Regions from separate parts of the Arthrobacter methylotrophus genome, predicted to be linked through region 2. Evidence: predicted binding sites of a transcription regulator. Region 2 holds the regulator's gene; the other holds the start of a gene.
The links. The regulator HrcA, encoded in region 2, represses chaperone genes, less so after heat shock. The targets are predictions, from matches to a motif close to TTNGCACTCGNNNNNNNCGAGTGCNAA.

Region 1 (4,494 bases), 1.5 Mb from region 2:
GCGTCTGGCTCGAAAGCACGGGGGAGTGGCTCGCGGACTCCGGTGCTCGCCGCGGCGACGCCGAGACCGCCCTCGACTGGCACCCCAGCTTCGGCGATCGCGGCACGGTGTTGGCCGTAACGGGGCGGGGAGACGACGTCGACGCTTCCGAAATCCGGGCGCTGCTGGACGGATGTGCCTTGAGCGAAGCGGAGATGCAGCTCGACTTCGCTGGACTTGACGACCCGTTTGGACTCGAATCGACAATCACAAACCCCAAAAGGAGAAACCCATGAAAGTCAGGAATTCGCTACATGCCCTCAAGAAGATCCCGGGCGCGCAGGTGGTCCGTCGCCGCGGACGCACGTTTGTCATCAACAAACTGAATCCGCGCTTCAAGGCGCGCCAAGGATAGCTTCCCGTCTAGGCTGGGCAGAGAACCCCGCGACGCGAAGGAAGCTCCGTTATGCCGATCCTCAACAAAGACATGACGCTCTGTATTTCTCTCTCTGCCCGGCCCAGCAACAACGGAACGCGTTTCCACAACTTCCTTTACGAGGCGCTCGGCCTGAACTGGATCTACAAGGCTTTCGCGCCCACTGACTTGGCGAACGCGATCGCCGGCGTGCGCGGCCTTGGCATCCGAGGCTGCGCCGTCTCCATGCCGTACAAGGAAGAAGTCATCCCCCTCGTGGACCGCATGGACGCTTCGGCGGCCGCCATCGACTCGGTCAATACGATCGTCAACGATGCCGGCGTACTGACGGCCTACAACACCGACTACACGGCCATCGCCCAGCTGATCGAGCGCAACGCCATCGATCCGGCGTCGTCCGTGCTGCTCCGCGGCTCAGGCGGCATGGCCAAGGCCACCGCGGCTGCGTTCCGTGACGCCGGATTCTCGCGCGTCACGGTCGTTGCCCGGAACGAAAAGCTCGGGCAATCCCTCGCGGGGCTCTACGGCTTCGCTTGGCAACCGGATTCTGAAGCCGTGCTACGAGATTCCACGGCGGACGTGATCGTCAACGTCACCCCGATCGGCATGGCCGGCGGACCCGAGTCCGGCTCGCTGTCCTTCCCCGAGGAGGCGGTAGCAGCCGCGCGCGTGGTGTTCGACGTCGTCGCCCTTCCGGCAGAGACGCCGCTCATCAAGGCCGGGCGTGCCGCAGGCAAAGCCGTGATCAGCGGCGCCGAGGTAGCCACCATCCAGGCCCTCGAACAATTCGTCCTCTACACGGGAATAACTCCGACGCCGGAACAAGTGGCGGCTGCCGAGGAGTTCACGCGCGCCCAGTAGGGCCACCTCAGGCAGCAGCCACCGGCTCCACCACAACAGCCACCCGTTCTTCACCGATCCTGGTCAACACCAGAGTTGCTGTCTTGTCGCCGTGGGCTTTCGCCGAGCCTTTTCCTACCGGAAGCAATTGCTTCCGTAGTTCCTCGGGAGTGACGGAGATGCCTCGCTTCTTGATGTCCAGGACGCCGATTCCGTTGGCCTTCACCCATGCCTTAAGCCCTTTGACGTTGAGCGGCATGACCTCCAGGACTTTGTAGGCGCGGGCGAACGGGGTCTCCACCAGCCCCGGGGCGCAGATGTAGGCAATGTGCTTGTCCACCAAATGGCCGCCGAGCCGGAGGGCGACATCAGCGACCAGTCCCGCGCGAATAACGGCGCCGTCGGGCTCGTAGAGGTATCCCTCCACCGGCCCGACGTCGGGCACCGGGCCGGCGTCGAAACCCTCGCCGCTGGTGATCTCGGCTGCGCCCCGGGGGCCGAGGAGCAGCGCGGCGCGGCGGATACCCGGGCGGGCCACGTCGTTGAACCACAGCGTCACCTCGGTGACGTCCCCGCCGACTGAAACCCACTGTGCCTCGCAGCCGGCAGGCACCGATTCGTGCGGCATCCCGGGGCCCATCTTGACACCGACCGACTTGCCGGAAGCAGCCAGCGATTCCACGAAGGACAACGGCGGCGAGAATGCCTCCGGGTCCCAGATCCGTTTGGTGCCCGACGTCGACGTCGTACGGCGCGCCGGATCGAGCCAGACGCCGTCGAAGCCGTCGAGTGGCACGGACGTGGCGTCAGAGTGCACCACGGAGGCGTGGGGGAACGGCATGAGGTTGATGGTGGCGCAGGCCGCGGTGGTCTCGTCCAGCTCCACGGCAGTGACGTTGATATCCATGGAGGCCAGCGCCATGGAATCGGCCCCCAACCCGCAGCCAAGGTCGGCCACATGCTGCGTGCCTGCCTTGGCGAAGCGCTCGGCGTGCCGTGCTGCCACATTGAGCCGGGTGGCTTGTTCCAGTCCGGCCTGGGTGAAGAGCATCTGCCGGGCGAATTCACCGAACTTGGATTCGGCCCGGGTTCGGAGCCTGGATTGGGTGAGGACGGCAGCCACCAGAGCGGGGGAGTGGCCGTCTTTGCGCAAGCGTGCATTGAGGGCGAACGCTTCGCCTTCCCGGTACGGTCCCAAGGAAGCCAGCAATTCCCAACCCTCCGTCGTCAGCAGCGGCGCAATGTGGTCCTGGGGTGTGTCAGCCATGGGAACTAGCCTACTGGCCGCCCGTCACACAGCCCGGAGCGGGATTCAGCATCACTTGGGCCGATAGTGTTGATGGCATGCAAGACAACCCAGTACGCCAGCCTGACGACGCCAATGGTTATCCACCTGTTCCCGCTAATGGTTCACCCTCTATTCCCAATAGACGTCCCTTCGCCGGGAATCTGTCCAAGTATGCCCGTCCGGCGCTCATCGTGGGTGCTTCGATTGCCGTTGTCTGCATCGCGCTCTTGATCATTATTTTCTTCCTCGACTCCTTCAATGCGGCCACCTACTCCATGACCGGAAAGAGCGTCCAGGACGCCACGGACGAAGCCCGCGAGATCCGGGACACCTACGCCGGCGCCCGCATAGGAGCGATCGTGGGTCTGGTGGTGTTCGGCGTCATCGCGCTCGCCAGCGGCGTAGTGCTCTACCTGAACCGCGGAACAGCGCCGGAGGAAGAGTACGACGACGGCGAGGACGTGGACTTCGACGACCTCGCCGGACAATGAGCGCATTTCGCCGGACACTGGGAGCCTGTTGGGCCGGAAGCAGGCCTTTCTCCCGTTCACCCGTGACGGAATTCTGGCACTCGCCTTGACCGAGTGCTAATGCTTACATAGAGTCTTGATTAGCACTCTCCCTAGGCGGGTGCTAATCATGCCGCCAGGCACTTACCGGCACCGCGACGACGGTAAGCACGCCACGGCACCCCTGGTTTGATAGTCCATGTACTACCTCACGTAAAGGAGAGATCCGAGTGTCGGTCTCCATTAAGCCTCTCGAGGATCGCATTGTTGTCCGCCCGCTCGAAGCAGAGCAGACCACGGCTTCCGGCCTGGTTATCCCGGACACTGCACAGGAAAAGCCGCAGGAAGGCGAAGTTGTTGCAGTCGGCCCCGGCCGCTTCGATGACAACGGCAACCGCGTACCCGTCGATGTAACCGTTGGTGACGTCGTCATCTACTCCAAGTACGGCGGAACCGAAGTCAAGATCGGCGGCAACGAATACCTCGTTCTGTCCGCCCGCGACGTTCTGGCGATCGTCGTTAAGTAATTCCCTGGATCCCGCACCGCAGATCGAGTCGGACTTTCTGACTGAATCGGCGGTGCGGGTTTTCCGTCTTGAAAGGACACAACCATGGCAAAGCAGCTTGCGTTTAACGACGCTGCACGTCGCTCGCTCGAAGCAGGCATTGACAAGCTCGCCAACACGGTCAAGGTCACCCTTGGCCCGCGTGGCCGCAACGTCGTCCTGGACAAGAAGTGGGGAGCGCCCACCATCACCAACGATGGCGTGACCATCGCCCGTGAAGTTGAGCTTGACGACCCGTACGAGAACCTTGGTGCACAGTTGGCCAAGGAAGTCGCCACCAAGACCAACGACGTCGCAGGCGACGGCACCACCACGGCAACTGTGCTGGCACAGGCACTCGTCAAGGAAGGCCTGCGCAACGTTGCCGCCGGCGCCGCCCCTGGTGAGATCAAGCGTGGCATTGAGGTCTCGGTCCAGGCCGTGGCTGCCCGCCTCCTGGAGAACGCCAGCGAAGTAGAAGGCACCCAGGTTGCCAGCGTGGCCGCGATCTCCGCCCAAAGCGACGAGATCGGCGAACTGCTGGCCGAGGCTTTCGACAAGGTCGGCAAAGATGGTGTCATCACCATCGAAGAGTCCTCCACCACCCAGACCGAATTGGTCCTCACCGAGGGCATGCAGTTCGACAAGGGCTACCTGTCTCCGTACTTCGTCACCGACGCCGAACGCCAGGAAGCTGTCCTGGAAGACGCGCTCATCCTGATCAACCAGGGCAAGATCTCTTCGCTGCAGGAATTCCTGCCGCTCCTTGAAAAGGCCCTCCAGGCAGCCAAGCCGCTCTTCATCATCGCTGAGGACATCGACGGCGAGGCACTGTCCACGCTGATCGTGAACCGCATCCGTGGCACCCTGAATGTCGTCGCCGTCAAGGCTCCGGGC
Region 2 (4,494 bases):
GCAGTGAGCCTGGACCTCATCTACGGCACTCCGGGGGAATCGATGGCCGATTGGCAGACCTCCTTGGAGACGGCCCTGTCATACGATCCGGACCACATCAGCGCTTATGCGCTGATTGTGGAAGAAGGCACCAAGCTGGCGGCACAGATCCGGCGCGGAGAAGTTCCCGGCATCGACGACGACGACCACGCCGCCAAGTACGAACTCGCCGATCAGCTGATCAGCGCAGCCGGGCTGGACTGGTACGAGGTCAGCAACTGGTCCAGCACATCCGAACAGGCGTGCAAACACAACCTTGCCTACTGGCGGGGAGACGATTGGTGGGGCATCGGACCCGGCGCGCATTCCCACATGGGCGGCGTCCGCTGGTGGAACGTCAAACACCCCACGGCCTATGCCAACAGGCTCGGTGGCGGAGTGTCGCCCGCCGCTGGACGGGAAACGCTCGACGCCGGAACCCGGGAAGTGGAACGCATCATGCTGGAGGCGCGCCTCGGCACCGGGCTTCAGGTCGATGCCCTCGACAAGGTGGGTCGCCACGCTGTCGCAGGCCTTATTGCGGACGGCCTGGTTGAACCTGCAGCGGCCTTCCAAGGACGGCTTGTCTTGACACTCAAGGGCCGGCGACTGGCTGACGCCGTGGTCCGGCGTATCCTTCCGGAGTAGCTATTTGATCCAGCGGAGGTTGAAGCGGTAGCGGTGCGGTTGCCCGTGGTTGACCCGGATGCCGGCGGACACCGAGAAACACGTCAGCGCCACCCAGATCGCCGTGGCAAGGACAGCGAACAGGTTTCCCACTGCCGGGAGCAAGACCAGGATGTTGGCGAGCACTGCAGCAACCGTTGGAGGCAAGGTGAAGTTCAGCGCTTCCTTGGATTCCTGTGCCGTGAACGGGCCGCGTTCGCGGAAGATCAGGTAGATCAGCAGCGAAGGCACGCAGCCAAGGATCCCGCCGAAATGCGCCAGCGTGGCCCATTGACGGTCTTCCGCGGCTGTTAGGGGCAGCGCGTTGGCAGGAACGCCGTGGTACTGGGATCGGCCAGAGGCGCCGTCCTGTTCGTCAGGAGCGTTGTCTGCCACAGTTTCTTCCTTCAAGTAACAATCGGTGAAGTGTTGCTGTCCCAGAATACTTGCTCGGCGTGTGATCACGGGACCAAGTATCTGACCTGGGGGCGGATATATCGCGTATACCGCGCCTGAGCGGGTTGTGAAGCGAGCGCTGTCCGAAAGGAATCGTCACGGCATGGTGAGGAAATCAATAACTTCTTCGACGCGCCCGAGCAACGATGCCTCCAAGTCCGCATAGCTGTGGACGGCCCCGAGAAGTTTCTGCCAGCCAAGGCCGATGTCCTCGGCCGTCTCGTGGGGCCAGCCGAACGACTTCAGGATGCCGGTCTTCCAATCGGTGCCGCGGGCGATAGTCGGCCATTGTTCGATCCCGAGGACCTTGGGGCGGATGGCCTGCCAGACGTCTACGTAGGGGTGCCCCACGATCAGGACGTTTCCTGCCGCGCCGGGCACCGTCATGGCGTCGGCAGCAATCCGTGATTCCTTCGAATCCCGCACCAGGTGGTCCACGAGGATCCCGAGCCTGCGGCCCGGCCCGGGGGAGAATTCGGCGATAGCGGCCTTGAGATCGTCCACCCCATGCAAAGGCTCGACGACGATGCCCTCGACCCGAAGATCGTCTCCCCAGACCTTCTCCACCAGTTCGGCGTCGTGTTTGCCTTCCACCCAGATCCGGCTTGCCTTGGCGACCCGGGCTCGCTGGTCCGCCACGCGGACGGATCCCGACGCGGTCCTGCCTGGTTGAACCGCACCCTTTCCGGCTGCCGCACGGGGCGCGGGCGGCAGGAGTTTGACTGCTTGCCCATCCAACAGAAACCCGAAGCCCAGCCGGAACGATTTGTTTTTCCCTCGTCGGTCCTCCAGCACCACAATGTGCATGCCGCCGGACTTTTCGACCCTGGTCACGGCCCCGACCCAACCGGATTGCACATCTTCGAGAACCATCCCGCGTTCGACCGGCACCTCGGGCAGCTGCTTCTTGGCGGGCGAGGAGAGATCTTGCGGGCCCCAATTGTCGTAAGACACAGTCTTCACACCACTTTGCGCTAGGAGGATCGATGACGTCCTGGCGATTCCGCAGGACCGCGCGGGAATCATGTTCGCCGCGAGCGGTACCAATGCTAACAACGGGGTGGCTCATACTAGACTTGTTAGCACTTGGGCATGTTGAGTGCTAATTGTTGTTGAGGGCCGGTTAAGGGCCAATCGTTGAAGAACCGGCTGTTGAATGGAGGTGGGCAGTGAGCGAACCACGCAAGCTCGAAGTGTTGCGCGCCATCGTGGAGGACTACGTTCACTCCCGCGAGCCCGTCGGATCCAAAGCCTTGGTCGAGCGGCACCATTTGGGTGTGTCGAGTGCCACCATCCGCAACGACATGGCCCTTTTGGAAGAAGAAGGCCTCATCGCCGCACCGCACACGAGCGCCGGCCGCATCCCGACGGATAAGGGCTACCGCCTGTTCGTCGACCGCATTTCCGAGGTGAAGCCGCTTTCTGCTGCTGAGCGCCGGGCCATCCACTCTTTGCTGGAAGGGCCGGACGACGTCGAGGACATCCTTGAGCGCACCGTCCGCCTGCTCTCGCAGCTGACCAACCAGGTCGCCGTCGTCCAGTACCCGCACGTGAGCCGCGCACGGGTGCGGCACATTGAGTTCGTCCTTCTGGCGCCCCGACAGGTCTTAGTGGTATTGATCGCAGACACCGGCAAAGTGGAACAGGGAGTTGTCCACGCCGGAGCGGATGCCAGCGATGAGGACATCATGGCCTTGCGCGCGCGTTTCCTCGGGAGCATTGCCGGTTCCCAGCTTGATCTGATGACGCAGGTCCTGCCTTCGGTCGTTGCCCTGTGTCCACCGGCGCTCCGGGGGCTTGCGGGCGTCCTTGCCCACGGCCTGGAAAGGCTTGCCGACAGAAGCAGGGACGAACGGATGGTCATGGCCGGCACGGCGAACCTGGCCCGCTCCAACGTGGATTTCCCGCTGAGTATCGGCCCTGTCCTCGAAGCGCTCGAGGAGCAAGTGGTCATGTTGCGACTGCTGTCGGACATGGCTGAGGACCCCCGGGGAGTCACCGTGAGCATCGGTCGCGAGAATCCCTACGACGGTCTCTCCGAAGCCTCAGTGGTTGCCACCGGCTACGGTCCCGGAAGCAGCGCGAAGATCGGCATTCTTGGGCCAACCCGGATGGACTACCCCAACACCATGGCGGCCGTTCGCGCCGTCGCACGCTACCTTTCCCGCATTCTGGGCGGATGACGGCCTCGGCTGGAAACCTCCTGGCAAGATACGCTGTGTAACAGTAAAACAAGGAAGAGATACCGACTTTGAGCAGTCACTACGACGTTCTGGGCGTCTCGCCGGAAGCAACCGGCGAGGAGATCAAGAAGGCCTACCGCAAGCTCGCCCGCAAGCTGCACCCCGATGTAAACCCCGGGGCAGGTGCGGCCGAGGAGTTCAAGGCCGTCACCCACGCCTACGAGGTCCTCTCCGACCCCCAGAAGCGCCGCGTCTATGACGCTACGGGCAACGAGAACGGGACCGACAACGGTTTCGGCGGAGGGTACGCAGGCCAAGGATTCGCCTTCCAAGACATTTTCGACACCTTCTTCGGCGGAGGAGGCGGCGGCATGCAAGGACCCGCGTCGCGCATGCGCCGCGGCCAGGATGCCCTGATCAGCGTCCGTATCGATTTGCGGGAGGCCGTCTTCGGCGTCAACAAGAAGCTTGAGGTCGATACCGCGGTCATCTGTCCCACGTGCGAGGGCTCATGCTGCCGTGCGGGCACCCACCCCGAGCGTTGCGACATCTGCGGTGGCTCGGGTCAGGTCCAGCGGGCTGTGCGTTCCATCCTCGGCCAAGTCATGACCGCCGCACCGTGTGGCTCATGCGAGGGCTTCGGCTCCATCATCAAGGACCCTTGCAATGAGTGCAACGGCCAGGGCCGCATCCGCAGCCGCCGTTCGCTGACCGTCAAAGTGCCAGGCGGCGTGGCCACCGGAACACGCATCCAGTTGTCGTCGCAAGGCGAAGCGGGCCCCGCCGGTGGCCCTCCCGGCGACCTCTACGTGGAGATTCGGGTCAACAACGATCCCACTTACGTGCGTGAAGGCGACGATCTGCACGCAACCCTGAGCGTCCCCATGACAGCCGCCGCACTCGGTACTGAGCTGCAGCTTGACACTTTTGACGGACCCCAGGAGATCGACGTCAAGTCCGGCACACAGTCCGGCGAGGTCATTACCCTGCGCGGGCTGGGCGTCACCCATCTCCGCGGCTACGGGCGCGGAGACCTCAAGGTGCACCTGCACGTTGAGACGCCCGGCAAGCTCGACCCCGCACAGGAAGATTTGTTGCGCCAACTCGCCAAAATGCGCGGAGAGCAGTTCACCGAGGGCAAGCTCGTGGCCAGCGGTGGCATGTTCGCGAA

Region 1: a site for HrcA is predicted at 3,108-3,134, ahead of groES (co-chaperone GroES). Genes of this name have one in related genera too.

Annotation. Positions count from the first base shown of each region.
Region 1 is NZ_BAABED010000001.1:722,576-727,069, forward strand. Features, by position in the region: gene ABD884_RS03645 (GTP-binding protein) at 1-275, shown strand, start outside; gene ykgO (type B 50S ribosomal protein L36) at 272-394, shown strand; gene ABD884_RS03655 (shikimate 5-dehydrogenase) at 446-1,276, shown strand; gene ABD884_RS03660 (THUMP-like domain-containing protein) at 1,284-2,522, opposite strand; gene ABD884_RS03665 (hypothetical protein) at 2,600-3,034, shown strand; gene groES (co-chaperone GroES) at 3,283-3,579, shown strand; gene groL (chaperonin GroEL) at 3,664-4,494, shown strand, end outside.
Region 2 is NZ_BAABED010000001.1:2,271,247-2,275,740, forward strand. Features, by position in the region: gene hemW (radical SAM family heme chaperone HemW) at 1-666, shown strand, start outside; gene ABD884_RS12040 (DUF4870 domain-containing protein) at 667-1,080, opposite strand; gene ABD884_RS12045 (DUF3097 domain-containing protein) at 1,237-2,094, opposite strand; gene hrcA (heat-inducible transcriptional repressor HrcA) at 2,310-3,323, shown strand; gene dnaJ (molecular chaperone DnaJ) at 3,392-4,494, shown strand, end outside.